Linked DNA regions of Azospirillum brasilense. The main gene of each other region encodes a partner of the protein of the gene in region 2 in a complex. Links are inferred from orthologs where the notes say so. Each region holds a gene or a part of one and is shown on either strand. Other genes may lie near its edges. The genes, in order: AMK58_RS07370 and dnaG.

Region 1 (7,897 bases), 530 kb from region 2 along the record:
TCTTGGCGATGGCGATGTCCTTGGCCTTGGCGCGCGGCATGTGCTCGCCCTGGATCAGGCCGAAGGCGACGTTCTCCCAGACCTTCAGGCTGTCGAACAGGGCGGCGCCCTGGAACAGCATGCCGAACTTGTGCAGCAGTTTCTCGCGCTCGCGCGGGCGCAGCTTCGTCGTCTCCTCGCCATCGACGCGGATGGAGCCGCTGTCCGGCGACAGCAGCCCGAGGATGCATTTCAGCATCACCGACTTGCCGGTGCCCGACCCGCCGATGACGACCAACGATTCGCCGCGCCCGACCTCCAGGTCGATGCCGTTGAGCACGACCTTCGGTCCGAACGCCTTGTGCACGTTCTTCAGCGAAATCTTCGGCGGATGAGCGGGGGGAACCTGGGACATGGAGTCGCTCACTTCGTCGAGAAGAAGATGCCGGTGATGAGGTAGTTCCACACCAGGATCAGGATGGAGGCCGACACCACCGCGTTGGTCGTCGCCGCACCCACGCCCTGGGCGCCGCCACGGGAATGGTAGCCGTGATAGCAGCCCATCAGCGACACCATGAAGCCGAACACCGCCGCCTTGACGAGGCCGGAAATCACGTCGACCGGTTCCAGGAACTCCCAGGTCCGGCCGATGTAGGAGGCTGGGTTGAAGTCCAGCCGGTAGACGCCGACCAGGAAGCCGCCAAACACACCGATGATGTCCGCCACCAGCACCAACAGCGGCAGCATGGCCAGCCCGGCGATCAGGCGGGGCGCCACCAGATACTTGAAGGGGTTGGTCGACAACGTCGACAGCGCGTCGATCTGCTCGGTCACGCGCATGGTGCCGATCTCGGCGGCCATCGCGGCGCCGATGCGCCCGGCGACCATCAGGCCGCCCAGCACCGGCCCCAGTTCGCGCGTCACCGACAGGGCAACCACCGTGGCGATGGCGCCCTCCGCCTGGAAGCGGGAGAAGCCGGAATAGCTCTGCAGCGCCAGCACCATGCCGGTGAACAGCGCGGTCAGCCCGACCACCGGCAGCGAGTAATAGCCGATGTCGATCATCTGGCGCAGGATCTGCCGTGGGTAGAACGGCGGACGCACGCAGTGCGACAAGGCGGCGCCGGTGAACATGGCGAGCTTTCCGGTGGCTTCCAGAAAGATCAGGAAGGCCCGTCCGGTGGCGGCAAGGAAACCCATCAAGCGACCTCAGGCGGCGGTGGGTCGCGGTAGACCCTGTGGTAACGCGCGCCCAGCGAGGTCAGGATCTCGTAGCCGATGGTGCCGCCCTCGCTCGCCACGGTGTCCACCGGGCGGTTCGGGCCGATCAGCTCCACCAGCCCGCCGGGCGTCACCGCCTCGTCGGGAAGGTGGCTGACATCCACCGTCACCAGATCCATCGAAACACGCCCAACCACCGGAGCGGCCACGCCGTTGACGAAGACATGGCCGCGCCCGCTGAGCGAGCGCAGATATCCGTCGGCATAACCCACTGCGATGGTTGCGATTTTTCCTCTCGCCGCAACGCGGTGCGTGGCACCGTAGCCAACGGTCATAGGGCTGTCAACGTTGCGCACCTGAAGCAGCCGGGCGTCGAGCCGGATGGTGTCCCGCATCGGGTTCGACGCGGCGGGCGTCGGGTTGACGCCGTAGAGTGCGCAGCCGGGCCGCACGAGGTCGAAATGGAAGGCCGTTCCGTGAAAGATCCCGGAGGAATTGGCGAAGCTCGCCTTGGCCGTGGGAAGCCGCCCGATCGCCGAACGGAAGCGTCCGAGCTGCTGGCTGTTCATCACCGAGTCTTCGTCGGCGCAGGCAAGGTGGGTCATCCACACCTGGACGTCCACCCCCTCCAGCCGGGAGAGGTCCCCGACCAGCGTGTCCAGCTCGTCCGGGCCGAGCCCGAGTCGGTTCATGCCGGTGTCGATGTGGACGACGGCGGGAAGGGCCGTTCCCTGCGCCTTGGCGTGGGCCTGCCACGCGGCGATGTCGCCCAGATGGTTCAGAACCGGAAGGATGCGGTGGGCCGTGAAGTCGGGTGCGGTGCCAGCGGGCAGGCCGCCCAGCGACAGCACGCGGGCCTCCGTCGGCGCCACGGCGCGCACCGCCAGGGCCTCATCGAACTGGGCGACCACGAAGGTCCGGCAGCCGGCAGCGGCGAGCGCCGGAACGACGCGCTGCACTCCCAGGCCATAGGCGTTCGCCTTGACCACGGCGGCGCACTCGGCGGGCGCCACCCGGTCGCGGAGCTGCGTCCAGTTGGCGACCACCGCACCGAGGTCGATGGTCAGAACGGCGCCGGCGCGTGCCAGCGGATCACTCAGTGGGGCCGAAGTCATGGGTCGTGTCGAGGTCGCCGAATCTGGTGAACTGGCCGTCGAAGAACATGCGGACGCTGCCGATCGGGCCGTGGCGCTGCTTGGCGATGATCGCCTCCGCGGTGTTGTGCACCTCGGCGTAGCGCTTCTGCCAGTTGGCGTAGCGGTCGTTGTACTTGTCCTCCGTCTCCTCCGGCCGGCGGGCCGGCTCGGCGCGCTCAAGATAGTACTGTTCGCGGTAAACGAACATCACCACGTCGGCGTCCTGCTCGATGGAGCCCGATTCGCGCAGGTCGGCGAGCTGCGGCCGTTTGTCCTCGCGCATTTCCACCGCGCGGCTGAGCTGGGACAGCGCCAGCACCGGCACCTCCAATTCCTTGGCGATGGCCTTCAGGCCGCGGGTGATCTCCGAGATCTCCTGCACGCGGTTCTCGTTGCCCTTGGTCGAGCCGCCGCGCAGGAGCTGGAGATAGTCCACCACCACCATGCCCAGACCGTGCGTGCGCTTCAGCCGGCGGCAGCGGGTGCGCACCGCCGCGATGGTCAGGGCCGGCGTGTCGTCCACGAAGAAGGGGACACGGCTGAGTTCCTGGCTGGCCGCCACGAATTTGGGGAAGTCGCTGTCCTTGATCTCGCCGCGGCGGATCTTGTCGCCCGACACCTCGGCCTCGCCGGCAAGGATACGGGTGGCGAGCTGCTCGGCCGACATTTCCAACGAGAAAAAGCCGACCGGCGCGCCCTCGCCGCCGTTGGTGCGCATGTGCGCCTTGGCGGCGTTGAAGGCGATGTTGGTGGCCAGCGCCGTCTTGCCCATGGAGGGGCGCCCGGCGAGGATGATGAGGTCCGACGGGTGCAGGCCACCCAACTTGCGGTCCATGTCGCGCAGGCCGGTGGTCACGCCGGTGACGTGGCTGGACCGCCGGAAGGCCGTCTCCGCCGTGGCGATGGCCGCCTTCAGCGACTCGGAGAAGGCGACGAAGCCGCCGCGCACGTCCCCGGTTGAGGCGAGGTCGAAGAGCTGCTTTTCCGCCGTCTCGATCTGGTCCATGGCGTCGATGTCGAGGTCGTGCTGATACGCCTCGTTCACCATGTCGGTGCCGACCTCGATCAACTGCCGCCGCAGGAAGAGGTCGTGGATCGTCTTGCCGTAATCGCCCGCGTTGACCACCGTCACGACGTTGGCGGCGAGCTGCGCCAGATAGCCGGCGCCACCATCCGGTGCCAATTCGACGTCGTTATCGAAATAGGCCTTCAGCGTCACCGGATTGGCGATCTGGCCGCGCTCCACCATCTTGGCAATGGCCGAGAAGATGCGCTGGTGCGCCGGGTCGTAGAAATGCTCGGCGCGCAGGAACTCGCCGACCTTCTCATACGCCTTGTTGTTCACCAGGATGGCGCCGAGCAGCGCCTGTTCGGCCTCCTCGTTGTGCGGCGGCGTGCGGTATTCCGCCGTCGGCTTCACGGCAGCGGCACGGGACAGCCCGCCGTCGAGGGGGCGCGGCTCGAAAAGCTGGGTGGTCTTGTCATCCATGGCGGCACTTTAGCAAAGGGCGGGACGCAAAGCTGTGCGATCGGGTTAAGGATACCCACATTCCTGTGAGTAACTTTTGCCCACAGCCGGTGAAAGCTGGGGGTAAGGCGGAATTCAAAAGTTCTATCAAGAGCTTGGGCCGGAGCAAAACCTGTGGGCCGATGTGGCGCGGACACCTCTGGTCAAGCGTTGCTGGCACCGACGTTCCGGCCGGTGCGCAGGGGGCGGGGCACGGCGTCGGCCAAGGCCGTTTCGGCGCGCTGCATGTAATCGCGGACGAGCGGAACGGCTCCCAGCGAGCGGGCGATCTGCATCTGGAAAACCATGTGCCCCTGGTAGCGGAAGCTGATCTCGGCCCCCGCCAGATAGAACTCCCACATCCGGCAGAAGCGCTCATCGTACATCGCGCGGGCATCTTCCCGCCGTGCCGCGAACCGCTCCCGCCAGTGGCGCAGCGTCTCGGCGTAGTGAAGGCGCAGAATCTCGACGTCGGTGTTCCACAGCCCGGCCTTTTCCACCGCCGGGATCACCTCCGACAGGGCGGGCGAGTAGCCACCGGGAAAGATGTATTTGCGGAACCACGGGTTGGTTGAGCCCGGTCCATCCGATCGGCCGATGGCATGAAGCAACGCGACCCCGTCCTCGGCCAGCAGGTCGCGCAGCTTGACGAAGAAGGCCGGATAATGAGGCACCCCGACATGCTCGAACATGCCGACCGAGACGATGCGGTCGAACCGGCCGTCCATCTGCCGGTAGTCGCGCAACTCGAAGCGGACCTGACCGGCCAGTCCGGCATGGGCCGCCCGCTCCCGCGCCACGGCGAGCTGTTCGCGGGATAACGTGATTCCGGTGACTTGGGCGCCGGTCATGCGGGCCAGATAGAGCGCCATGCCACCCCAGCCGCTGCCGATGTCCAGGACACGCATGCCCGGCTGAAGCAGCAGCTTAGCCGCGATGTGCCGTTTCTTGGCCTCCTGCGCCTCGTCCAGCCCAGTGTCCGGAGTGGGGAAGTATGCGCAGGAATATTGCAGGTCGCGGTCGAGGAACAGCTCGAAGAAGGACCGTGACAGGTCGTAATGATGGGCCACGTTGCGCTGCGACCGACGCAGGGGATTGCTCTGCTGGATGAGACGCAGCGCGGGTGAGAGGGCTTCTCGCAGATTGCCCAGGACGCCCTGGACATTGTCCGTCCCGGCGCTCAGCAGTGCCAGGAAATCATAGACCGAGCCACCTTCGATGGACAGGCGGCCGTCCATGTAGGCTTCGCCGAAGCGCAGACGCGGATTCACCACGAGGTCGCGGTGCAGCGCCTTGTCGTGCAGACGCAGCGTGAGGGTGGGCGTGCCGACCCCCACGCGGTGCCTCCGCCCATCGGCCCCGACGATGTCCAGAGCGCCGGCGGTCAGGGCCGGGCTGAGCAGGCGGGCAAGCAGCATCGCGCATCTCCTCATCCGTCGAACACGACTCGGTCTGGTTCCTTCGCCGCGAGCGAATCACCGGGAACGAGAGTCGGAGTTCGGAACGGGGAGAGGCAACCCACCGGACGGGGCAGGGGGCGGGGCGTCCGGCGCATCCGGAAGGGGGAGGGGCTGGATGTGGCGGAGTGCGGAAAACGGAAAAGCCGCCTCGCCCCTTTTGGGGGGCGGGCGGCTTCCGGACGAGCGGACTGGTCTCGTTGAGCGGGCGGTCAGCCCTCCTCGGAAACCTCGGCCTCGGCGGCCTCGGGGGCCTCCTCGATCTCGTCCTCGTCGTCGCGCAGGTCGGCCGCAGTGACCATGCCGCCGCGGGAACGCTGCAATTCAGCCTCTTCCTGCGAGCGGGCGACGTTCACCGTGACGGAGATGCTCACCTCAGGGTGCAGGACGACGCGCAGCTTGAACAGGCCCAGCGTCTTGATCGGAGTCTCGATCAACACCTGCTTGCGGTCGACCTTGTAGCCGGCGGCGTCGAGAGCGTCCGCGACGTCGCGCGGGGTCACCGAACCGTACAGCACCCCGGTCTCGCCGGCCTGACGGATCACGACGACCGACACGTCGTTCATCTTGGTCGCCACCTGCTCGGCGTCCTTGCGGCGCTCCAGGTTGACGGCCTCCAGATGGGCCTTCTGCTTCTCGAAGAACGCCATGTTCGCCTTGGTGGCGCGCATGGCCTTCTTCTGCGGCAGCAGATAGTTGCGGGCGAAGCCGGGACGCACCTTCACGACCTGGCCCATCTGGCCGAGCTTCTCGACCCGCTCCAGCAGAATAACTTCCATCACTCGTCCTCCTGATCGGGGCCGGCGGGCCGGAGACGGCGACGCAGCCCAATCCATTGCTCGATCATGCCCAGACCGACCATCAGCACGATCGGCCAACCGAAAAGAAACAGGAACATGTAGAACCCGATGAGGATCGGCAGCTTGGCCGATCGGCTTCGGGCGAACACATGCACCACCGAAAGCCCGGCAAAGGCGAATGGCAAGGCCAGGACCAGTGCGGCGTTGACCGCGAGGAACCCGACCGGATCCGACGCCAGCGAGGCCGCCACCATGGCCAGCAGGAACGCGGTGGCGAGCCACCGTGGCAGTTCCACATCGTCCAGCCGCATGGCGGGGCGCCGGTTGCGGCCGAACCGCATCAGGACGCCTTGCGCCAGGGCTCCGTTGACGATCGTCATGACGAGCCATGAGATCACCGCGAAGCCCGGCAACACCTCGGCCATCCAGATGTCCTGCGGATCCGGGGCCTGTTGACCCTGCGCGGAGAACATCTGGTCCGCCATGCGGCTCAGCGTTTCCCGCACCGCGCCCTCCAGCCCGCCGGGCTGATCGAGCGTCAGAACCGCGGCGCCCAGAAGGCCCGCCAGTCCCATTCCGGTCAGCGCCATCAGGAGCCGGCCCGGAGGATACCATTCAACACTCCCGTCGGGAGCCGTCCGCGCCAGCAGCGCCTGCCGCACCACCAGGATGACCGGGACAGCCGCGGTCACCAGATAGGCGAGAGACACCAGGACGCTGGACGACACCGCCAGGACCGCGACCGTTCCCGCCGCACCGGCGAGAAGGGAGGCGGTGGAGCCGAGCCACAGTCCCGCGAGGAACAGCGGCAGCGGCGCCAGATAGCCCAGGATCAGCGCCCCGAACCCGCCGAACAAAACGGCGAGGTAGAAGAAAGCGCTGACCACGCCGACACCGATGGCAGCCGCCAGAGGGGCGGCCAGGGGCGAGGCCATGGGATTGCCTTTGCCTGTTGTCCGCTTCGGGTCCTTACTTCACCACGTAGGGAAGCAGGGCCAGGAAACGGGCGCGCTTGATGGCGCGGGCGAGCTCGCGCTGCTTCTTCGCGGAAACCGCGGTGATGCGGCTCGGCACGATCTTGCCACGCTCGGAGATGAAGCGGGACAGGAGCTTGACGTCCTTGTAGTCGATCGCCGGGGCGTTCGCGCCCGAGAACGGGCAGGTCTTGCGGCGGCGGAAGAACGGACGGCGGGGACCGCCACCGGTGCGGGCCGGAGCGCCCGAGGTCTGCTTGTCGGACATTTAGGCGTTCTCCCCTTCGGCAACGGTGGGCTCCTGGCGGCGCGGCGGGCGCGGGCCACGATCGTCGAAGCGGCGCGGGCCACGGTCGCCGCGATCGCCGCGGTCACCACGCTCGCCGCGGCTCTGCATCATCACCGACGGGTTGGCGTCCAGCGCATCGACGCGGACGGTCATGAAGCGCAGCACGTCCTCGTTGATGCCCATGTTGCGCTCCATCTCGAGGACGGCGGCGGCGGGGGCGTCAAGGTTGAACAGGGTGTAGTGACCCTTGCGGTTCTTCTTGATCTTGTAGGTGAGCGTCTTCAGACCCCAGTATTCGGTCTTGGCGACCTGGCCGCCGTTGTCGCGAATGATCTGGGCGAACTGCTCGCCGAGCTGCTCGGCCTGGGCGGCCGAGATGTCCTGGCGCGCGATCAGCACGCACTCGTAAAGAGCCATCGTACTCCCCATGGCTGTTCATGGTCCGGCGCTGCACCCCGTCCCCTATGGATGGAATCAGCCGCCCGGGCCTAGCCGGCGGCACGCGGGCCACCGGCAAGGAGTTATGAAGCGGCG
Region 2 (7,993 bases):
CGCACGGGGTCGTCGGTACGGCCGATGTCGTCATCGTCCAGATTGCCGGCGGACCGGCCTTCGCCCTCGCCGTCGGCGTTGGCGTTGCCTTCCGAGTCCTGCTCTTCCGATTCGACGATGTTGATGCCCATCTCGGAGAGCATGGCCATCGTGTCTTCGATCTGCTCGGAAGACGACGTATCCTGCGGCAGGGCAGCGTTCAGCTCGTCATAGGTGACGTAGCCACGCTCCTTGCCGCGGGCGATCATCTTCTTGACGGCAAGTCCCATGCCGTCCATGAGCGGGCCGTCGCCGGCCTCGTCCCGGGCTTCGGAAACTTCAACGCTGTTCGCAGCTTTCGTGGCCATGCGATCGATGCCCCCGCATTACCCCATTATAAAAACCCATAGCACGCATCGCAGCGGCCCCCCGCTGTCGATCCGCACCTGCTTAAACCGGTTGTGAACCGTTCCGGACCGTGTCCGGCCAGACCCCTCCAGGTCTCATTCCCTCCGGCCCTTCCCTTCCGCACCACGCCCGGCGGCGCCGGCCGCTAGGCATCGTCGAGATCCTCGTCATCCGTCATACCCATTCCGGACCTGATGACCTCCTGTTGAAGGGCCACGACCCGCGCGAAGTTCGCCTCGCTGTTGTCACGGGCCAAAGCCGCCTCCGCTTCTCTCAAATCGGCCATCACCTGCCTGTGATGCAGGTGATGCCATGTCGGCCACCACCCCCGTTTCGCGTCCAAGGAGGACGCATCCGGGCGTGCAAAGCCGGCATGGACATAGGTCGACTCGCTGAGCAGAGAGCGGACAATGGTATCATAGCCGGCGGAAGACAAGTGGCGACAAAGCGATGCGGCGTCAAGTCCCGAGTCGTTTTCCCGCCGTTCGGCAAGCAATCCAATGACCGCTTGGCGCAATTCCTCCAATTCCCGGTCGGGAAACGGCAGCATGCCCAGCGATTCGCCCAACTCATCAAACAACTCGGGATGATTGATGATCACGGCGAGCAGAACGCGCTCCCGCGCAGCGGCGAGGTTGCCGGGGTTGCGGCGGCGGTGGCCGGGCGGCGGCGCGGTGCGCAGGCCCGGCAGGCCCGGCGTGTGCCGGCGCGTTTGCTGGCCGAAACGCCCGCCCCCCTGCCCCCCGCCTTGCCAGGAGCCCCCCGGAACCCAGGGACCGCGCTCGTTGCGCTGGCGCGGCGGCGGGGCGAAGGCCTCGTCGACGCGGCGGCGCATCTCCGTGCGGTAGAAAGATTGCACGTCGCGGTCCGCGATCTGTCCGACCCGCGCGTCCAGGGCGGCTTTCACCGCCGCCTTCGACTCCGGGGTGCCGGTGGGCTTGCCCTCGGTCTCCATGCGCCAGACCGCCTCGGACAGCGGAATGGCCTCGCTGAGCAGCTCCTGCATGGCGCGGGGACCGTGCAGGCGGATCAGGCTGTCGGGGTCCTCCCCCTCCGGCAGGAAGGCGACGCGGGCGGAATGGCCAGGGGCAAGGTGCGGCAGGATGCGCTCCACCGCGCGCCACGCCGCCCGCCGTCCCGCGTTGTCGCCGTCGAAGCAAAGGAATGGCACTTTCTCCGCGTCGGGGATCAGCTTCCACAGCTCCTGGACCTGCGTCTCGGTCAGGGCGGTGCCGAGCGGGGCCACCGCGCCCTCGAAGCCGGCGCGGACCAGCGCGATGACGTCCATGTAGCCTTCGGCGACGATCACCGGCTTGCCGTCCGCCGCCGCCTGCCGCGCCCGCGACAGCCCATACAACAGCGTTCCCTTGTGGAACAGAGGCGTGTCGGCGGTGTTGACGTATTTCGGACCGTCACCCTCCAGGATGCGCCCGCCGAAGGCGACCACCCGGCCGCGCCGGTCGGTCACCGGGAAGATCACCCGGTTGCGGAAGAAGCTGTAGGGCGTGCGCCCGTCCTCCGGCCGCTTGAGCAGGCCGGCGGTCACCATGTCCTCTTCCGAGAAGCCCTGCTTCAGAAGCTGGCTGCGCAGCGCGCCGGAATCGCCGGGGGCGAAGCCCAGGCGGAAGCGCGCCATGCCGTCGGTGTCCAGCCCGCGGCGCTGGAAATACTCCAGCCCGGCGCGCCCCGCGGGGGCGTAGAGCTGCTGCTCGAACCAGCGGGCAGCCTGCTCCACCAGATCGTGCAGCGTCTTGCGCCGCTCGTAGCGCTGCTTGTCCTCCTCGGTGGCGCGGGGGACCGGCAGCCCCGCCTCGCCGGCCAGCGCCTCCACCGCCTCCGGGAAGGCGAGATTGTCGTGGCGCATGACGAAGCCGATGATGTCGCCGTGCGCCCCGCAGCCGAAGCAATGGAAGAAGCCCTTCTGGTCGTTGACGTAGAAGGAGGGCGACTTCTCGTTGTGGAAGGGGCACGGCGCCTTGTACTCGCGGCCGGCGCGGATCAGGCGCAGGCGTTTGCCCACCACGTCCGACAGAGCGAGACGGGTGCGAAGCTCCTCCAGGAATTGGGGCGGAAAGGCCATGGGCGGGCGGCCCCCGTGCTAGATCGGAAACCGCACGCTCAGCAGGCCGAGAGCTGCTGCTTCACGGTGCCGCTGACCTTGGCGAAGTCCATCTGACCGGCGTAGCGGGCCTTCAGCTCCGCCATGACCTTTCCCATGTCCTTGATGCAGGTGGCGCCGATCTCGTCCACCACCGTCTTCACGGCGGCGGCCACCTCTTCGTCCGACATCTGCTTGGGCAGGAAGCCCTCGATGATGGTGATCTCCTCGCGCTCCTGCTCGGCCAGCTCCAGGCGGCCGCCCTGCTCGTACAGCTTGATCGACTCGCCGCGCTGCTTGATCATCGTCTGCAGCATGGAAAGGATCTCAGCCTCGTCGATGCCGTCGGTGACACCGCGCGAGCGCGCCGCGATGTCCCGGTCCTTCAGCGCGGCCAGGATCAGGCGCACGGTCGAGACGGCGCGCTGGTTCTTGGCGAGCATCGCCTGCTTCAAAGCCTCGTTCAGGCGCGTGCGCAGCATATGCGTGTGTCCTTCGTGTTCGTCAGGTGTGTTCGTCAGGTCGAAACGATCAACGGCCGCTCGGCAGCATCCGCACCGTCCCCATCCGTGGGATGGCGCGGGAGACGCGGCGCGAACCGGCAATATTCCTAAATTTGCGCCGGATTGCCACGTCAATTCCGAAGGGCCGCCTCCCGCCCTCCAACAGCCCCCAACCATCCCTCCAGCGGCCAAGCCCCACCGGTGAAGCACGGCGATTATGCAAACGCGCCGCTGGAAATCGGGGTACCAATCGTCATATACGGTTGACCGGCTCACCCGTCCCGACTAATCGATCCAGGCTCAGACACCCGAACCGCAAGGAAACGGGATGGCGGGGCACGGACCGACGACGACGCGTGCGCCCAGCGGGGCGGGACGCGGCGCCGACGTTCCGCGAAGCAGGAATATGTGGCCCGCGGCGGCTCTTGATAAGGTCTGAAGGATGGCTCAATCGACTCTCCCGGCGGGCGATGCCGGCGCTTACACCGGTGTCCTGGTTCTGGCCGACGGCACCGTCTTCAAGGGCCGAGGCATCGGTGCGGTGGGGGATTCGGTGGGCGAGGTGTGCTTCAACACCTCGATGACCGGCTATCAGGAAATCCTGACCGACCCCAGCTACGCCGGGCAGATCATCACCTTCACCTTCCCGCACATCGGCAACACCGGCGCCAACCCGGAGGACATCGAGACGGTGACCCCCGCCGCGCGCGGCCTGATCCTGCGCGCCGACGTCACCGACCCGTCGAACTGGCGCGCCACCCGCCACCTCGACGACTGGCTGAAGAGCTACGGGCTGGTCGGTCTGGCCGGGGTGGACACCCGCCGCCTGACCCGCCGCATCCGCGATCTGGGCGCGCCGAACGGCGTCGTCGCCCACGCGCCGGACGGCAAGTTCGACCTCGACGCGCTGGTCGCCAAGGCCAAGGGCTGGCCGGGGCTGGAGGGCATGGACCTCGCCAAGGACGTCTCCTGCCGCCAGACCTACGGCTGGGATGAGGGCGCCTGGACGCTCGGTGCCGGCTACGCCACGCAGGAGAGCCCGCGTTTCCACGTCGTGGCGATCGATTTCGGCGCCAAGCGCAACATCCTGCGCTGCCTCGCCGCGGCCGGCTGCAAGGTGACCGTGGTTCCGGGCACCGCCACCGTCGAGGACGTGATGCGCCACAAGCCGGACGGCGTCTTCCTGTCCAACGGCCCCGGCGACCCCGCGGCCACCGGCGAATACGCCGTGCCGACGATCAAGGGCCTGCTGGACACCGGCCTGCCGATGTTCGGCATCTGCCTGGGCCACCAGATGCTGTCGCTGGCGCTGGGCGCCAAGACGAAGAAGATGCCGCTGGGCCACCGCGGCGCCAACCATCCGGTGAAGGATCTGGCCTCCGGCCGGGTGGAGATCACCAGCCAGAACCATGGCTTCGTGGTGATGGAGGAGACCCTGCCCGCCGACGCCGAGGTGACCCACGTCAGCCTGTTCGACGGCACCAACGAGGGCATCCGGCTGAAGAACAAGCCGGTCTTCTCGGTTCAGTACCACCCCGAGGCCTCGCCCGGCCCGCAGGACAGCCATTATCTGTTCGACCGCTTCGTGGCGCTGATGGACGGCAAGCAGCCGGCCTGATCCCCGGTGAACACACCCGCCGATGACGAGAAGGGAGCCGCTTGCGGCTCCTTTTTCTTTTCATGCACGTCATCCACGCGGGACTTTCGCCCTCCCTGCCACTTTCGCCAGCGCCAGTCCCAATCGATCGAATGAGTTAGCCGGATTTCCACCCCTTTCGATAAAAACCCTGCTCCGTCAAAGCTGTGTCCTTTGCTGCCGGACTCTGCGATGGTTACGGGCGCGTCCATCGCTATGCATATCGGAGCATGACATCCCTTGCCTGTGCACGCTCAGGATGACAACGCACCCGCAGTGAACGACGGCGTGGCGGGCGATGACCAGCCCCAAGCCAGCGGCCTGTCGCTCCGCACCGGGCTGGTGCTGCTGGTCATGGCGGCGCTGCTGCCGATGCTGGGCTTCGCCGGCTGGACGGTCTTCCGCATGGCCGAGACGCAGAGCGCCGCGATCGAGCGATCCGGCCGGGATCTGGCGCGGACGCTGGCCGTCGCCGTGGACCGCGAACTCATGGCGATGGAAACGGCGCTTCAGGTTCTGACCACCTCCCCCCACCTGGAAAAGGGCGATCTCGCCGCCTTCCACCGGCAGGCGACCGAGGTGCTTCAGCACAAGGGCAGCCGGCGCGAGGGCGTCCACATCGTGCTGAGCAACGCCCAGGGCCAACAACTGATCAACACGCGCCGCCCGTTCGGCGAACCGCTTCCCCGCGCCGCGGTGACCGGCCTGATCCGGCGGACGGCGGACAGCGGCCAAACCCAGATCTCCGAAATCTTCATGGGCGCCGTCGCCCAGCGCCCCCTGGTCGCCGTCGCGCTGCCGATCACGCGGAACGGACCTTCGGAGCGTGTGCTGACCATGAGCATCCCGACCGAGATGTTCATCGAGGTGCTGCGCCAGCAGGGCCTCCCTGAAGGTTGGATCGCCGCGCTGTGGGACCGTCAGGGCGTCGTCATCACCCGCACCGCCTCGCACGACACCTTCACCGGCACGCCGATCTCGGCGGACGTGTTCCGCCGCACCGCCTCGACCAGTTTCGGCTCCTTCGACATCGTGGCGCGGGACGGCACGCCGCTGTTCAACGCCTTCGCCCGGTCGGAGCTGTCGGGCTGGACCGTCTCCGTCGGCGTCCCGCAGGCCCTGATCGCCGAGCCGTTGCGCCGGTCGGTCATTCTGGTGCTGTGCGGCGGCGGGGTGCTGCTGCTGCTCAGCCTGGCGATGGCGCTGGCGGTCGGGCGGCGCATCGCCGATCCGGTCGCGGCGCTCGCCGGCTCCGCCCTGGCGCTGGGGCGCGACGGCCCGCAAGCCGCGCTGACGATGACCGCCCCCGCGCCGATCCGCGAGGTCAACGCGGTGGCCGGCGCGCTGAACCGGGCGGCCCGCCGCCTGCGCGACAGCGAGGCGCGGCAGCGGCTGGTCATGGAGGTCGTCGGGCTCGGCGTCTGGCGCTTCGACGCGCGCAGCCGCCGCTTCCACGGGTCGGACCGCACCGCCGCCCTCCTGGGCGTGCCGGTGCTCGACGGCGCCTCGGTCGAATCCTGGATCCGCAACGTCGCGGCGGACCACCGCAACGCCATCCGCGCCGCCCTTTTCCGCGACGCCCCGTCGAAGGGCGAGCTGGAGGCGGAATTCCCCGTCGGGTCACCCGACGGGCAGGTCCGCTGGCTGGCCATGCGCGGGTCCTGCCTGACCGACCCGGACGGCACCACCCGCGCCGTCGGCATCCTGGAGGACGTGACCGAGCGGCGGCGCGCCCACGAGATGCAGCTGGGCGAGCTGGTGGACCGCCACGCCTCCGACCGCCGGCTGTTCGCTGCGATCATCGAGAGTTCCACCGACCTGATCGTCGCGGTGGACCAGGAGTGCCGCTACATCCTCTTCAACGGCGCCTACCAGCGGGAGGTCGAGGCGCTCTACGGCCACCGCCCGGCCATCGGCCAGCGTTTGCTGGAGATGATGCAGCATCTGCCCACCGCGCAGGTCACCGCGGAGTCCCTGTGGAGCCGTGCGCTCGGCGGGGAGCGCTTCACCATCGTTGAGGAGCTGGGCGACCCCACCCTGCAGCGCAAGCGCTACGAGCTGGCCTTCGGCACCATCCTGGATTCCAGCGGGCGACGCATCGGCGCCTATCACGTCGCCCGCGACGTCGAGGAGCGGGAGCGCACCGGGCAGGCCCTGCGCGAGATCGAGGAGACGCTGCACCAGGCCCGCAAGATGGAGGCCATCGGCCAGCTCACCGGCGGTATCGCCCACGACTTCAACAACCTGCTCCAGGCCATCGGCACGTCGCTCTACCTGCTGCGCGCCGCCGCCACCGGTGGTGAAGGCGGCGGCGGGGCCAGCCACCCCCAGGCCCTCGACATGGCGGAGAAGGCGGTGGAGCGCGGCGCCACCCTGACCCAGCATCTCCTGGCCTTCTCCCGCCGGCAGCGGCTTGAGCCGAAGACGGTCGATGTCGGCGCCCTGGTCACCGGCATGGGCGGGCTGCTGGAGCGCACGCTGGGCGGCACCACCCGCATCGTGACGGAGACGGACCCCAGCCTGTGGCCGGCGCGGGTCGACCCGAACCAGCTCGAAATGGCCATCCTCAACCTCGCCATCAACGCGCGGGACGCCATGACGGCGGGCGGCACCCTGACCATCCGCACCGGCAATTGCCCGGACGACATGGAGGGACGGCCGCTCGACCTCGCCGCCGGGGACTGCGTGTCCATCGCCGTCGCCGACAACGGCAGCGGGATGAGCGAGGAAACGGCGGCCCGCGCCTTCGAGCCCTTCTTCACGACGAAAGGCGTCGGGCACGGCACCGGCCTGGGCCTGTCGATGGTGCATGGGCTGGCCGCGCAGTCCGGGGGAACGGTGGTCCTGACGACCCGGCTGGGCGCCGGCACGACGGTGACGCTCTACCTGCCGCGGGCCGAGCCCGAGGAAGAGGCGGGTCCGGACGCCGAGGCGCCCCCGGCCGACCAGGCCCCGCCCCGCCCCGCCACCATCCTGCTGGTGGAGGACGAGGCGCTGGTCCGCATGGCGACCGCGACGGTTCTCGAGCAGTCCGGTTTCCGCATCATGGAGGCGTCCAGTGGCCCCGACGCGCTGGACGTCTTCGCCCGCGACCCGGAGGTGGACCTCGTGCTGACCGATTACGCGATGCCCGGCATGACGGGGCTGGAGCTGGTGCGGGAGCTGCGCGCCCGGCGCCCCGGCCTGCCGGTCCTGATGGTCACCGGCTATGCGGAGATCCAGCGGGCCTCGGCGCTGGACGGGCTGCCCATCCTGCAGAAGCCCTATCAGGCCAACGAGCTGGTCGCGCGCATCCGCGCCGCATTGCCCGCGGCGCCTCCTGCCTGACGGCCGCCGCCCGACCGGACGCCATGCCGCCGCCCGCCCCGT

The links.
Region 1: the proteins of dnaG (region 2) and AMK58_RS07370 are in contact, whole or in part, in a crystal structure (PDB 2R6A), measured with the Geobacillus stearothermophilus proteins. The link is inferred for Azospirillum brasilense from one-to-one orthologs. Residues at the interface, in WP_049624496.1 of Geobacillus stearothermophilus: Lys456, Leu457, Leu458, Pro459, Ala460, Asn463, Ala464, Leu467, Leu535, Leu536, Ile537, Ala538, Gln544, Glu545, Asp548, Tyr549, His552; in WP_033016901.1 of Geobacillus stearothermophilus: Ser13, Glu15, Ala16, Gln18, Glu91, Leu92, Asp94, Ala95, Val96, Pro97, Thr98, Ala99, Ala100, Asn101, Tyr104, Tyr105, Ile108.

Annotation. Positions count from the first base shown.
Region 1 is NZ_CP012914.1:1,602,340-1,610,236, forward strand. The notes cover bases 1,560-4,387. They hold AMK58_RS07370 (replicative DNA helicase), read right to left. Parts: upstream 3,826-4,387; coding sequence 2,293-3,825; downstream 1,560-2,292. Other genes in these bases: alr (alanine racemase), read right to left, coding at 1,560-2,315; AMK58_RS07375 (SAM-dependent methyltransferase), read right to left, coding at 4,008-4,387. Also shown: AMK58_RS07355 (ABC transporter ATP-binding protein), read right to left, coding at 1-394; AMK58_RS07360 (MlaE family ABC transporter permease), read right to left, coding at 403-1,179; more of alr, read right to left, coding at 1,179-1,559; more of AMK58_RS07375, read right to left, coding at 4,388-5,261; rplI (50S ribosomal protein L9), read right to left, coding at 5,513-6,079; AMK58_RS07385 (DUF2232 domain-containing protein), read right to left, coding at 6,079-7,035; rpsR (30S ribosomal protein S18), read right to left, coding at 7,070-7,342; rpsF (30S ribosomal protein S6), read right to left, coding at 7,343-7,780. UniProt on the Escherichia coli protein: The main replicative DNA helicase, it participates in initiation and elongation during chromosome replication. Travels ahead of the DNA replisome, separating dsDNA into templates for DNA synthesis.
Region 2 is NZ_CP012914.1:2,132,460-2,140,452, forward strand. What follows is about bases 1-2,924. They hold dnaG (DNA primase), read right to left. Parts: upstream 2,468-2,924; coding sequence 533-2,467; downstream 1-532. Other genes in these bases: rpoD (RNA polymerase sigma factor RpoD), read right to left, coding at 1-347; AMK58_RS09860 (GatB/YqeY domain-containing protein), read right to left, coding at 2,506-2,924. Outside these bases: more of AMK58_RS09860, read right to left, coding at 2,925-2,967; carA (glutamine-hydrolyzing carbamoyl-phosphate synthase small subunit), read left to right, coding at 3,431-4,606; AMK58_RS09870 (response regulator), read left to right, coding at 4,913-7,951. UniProt on the Escherichia coli protein: RNA polymerase that catalyzes the synthesis of short RNA molecules used as primers for DNA polymerase during DNA replication.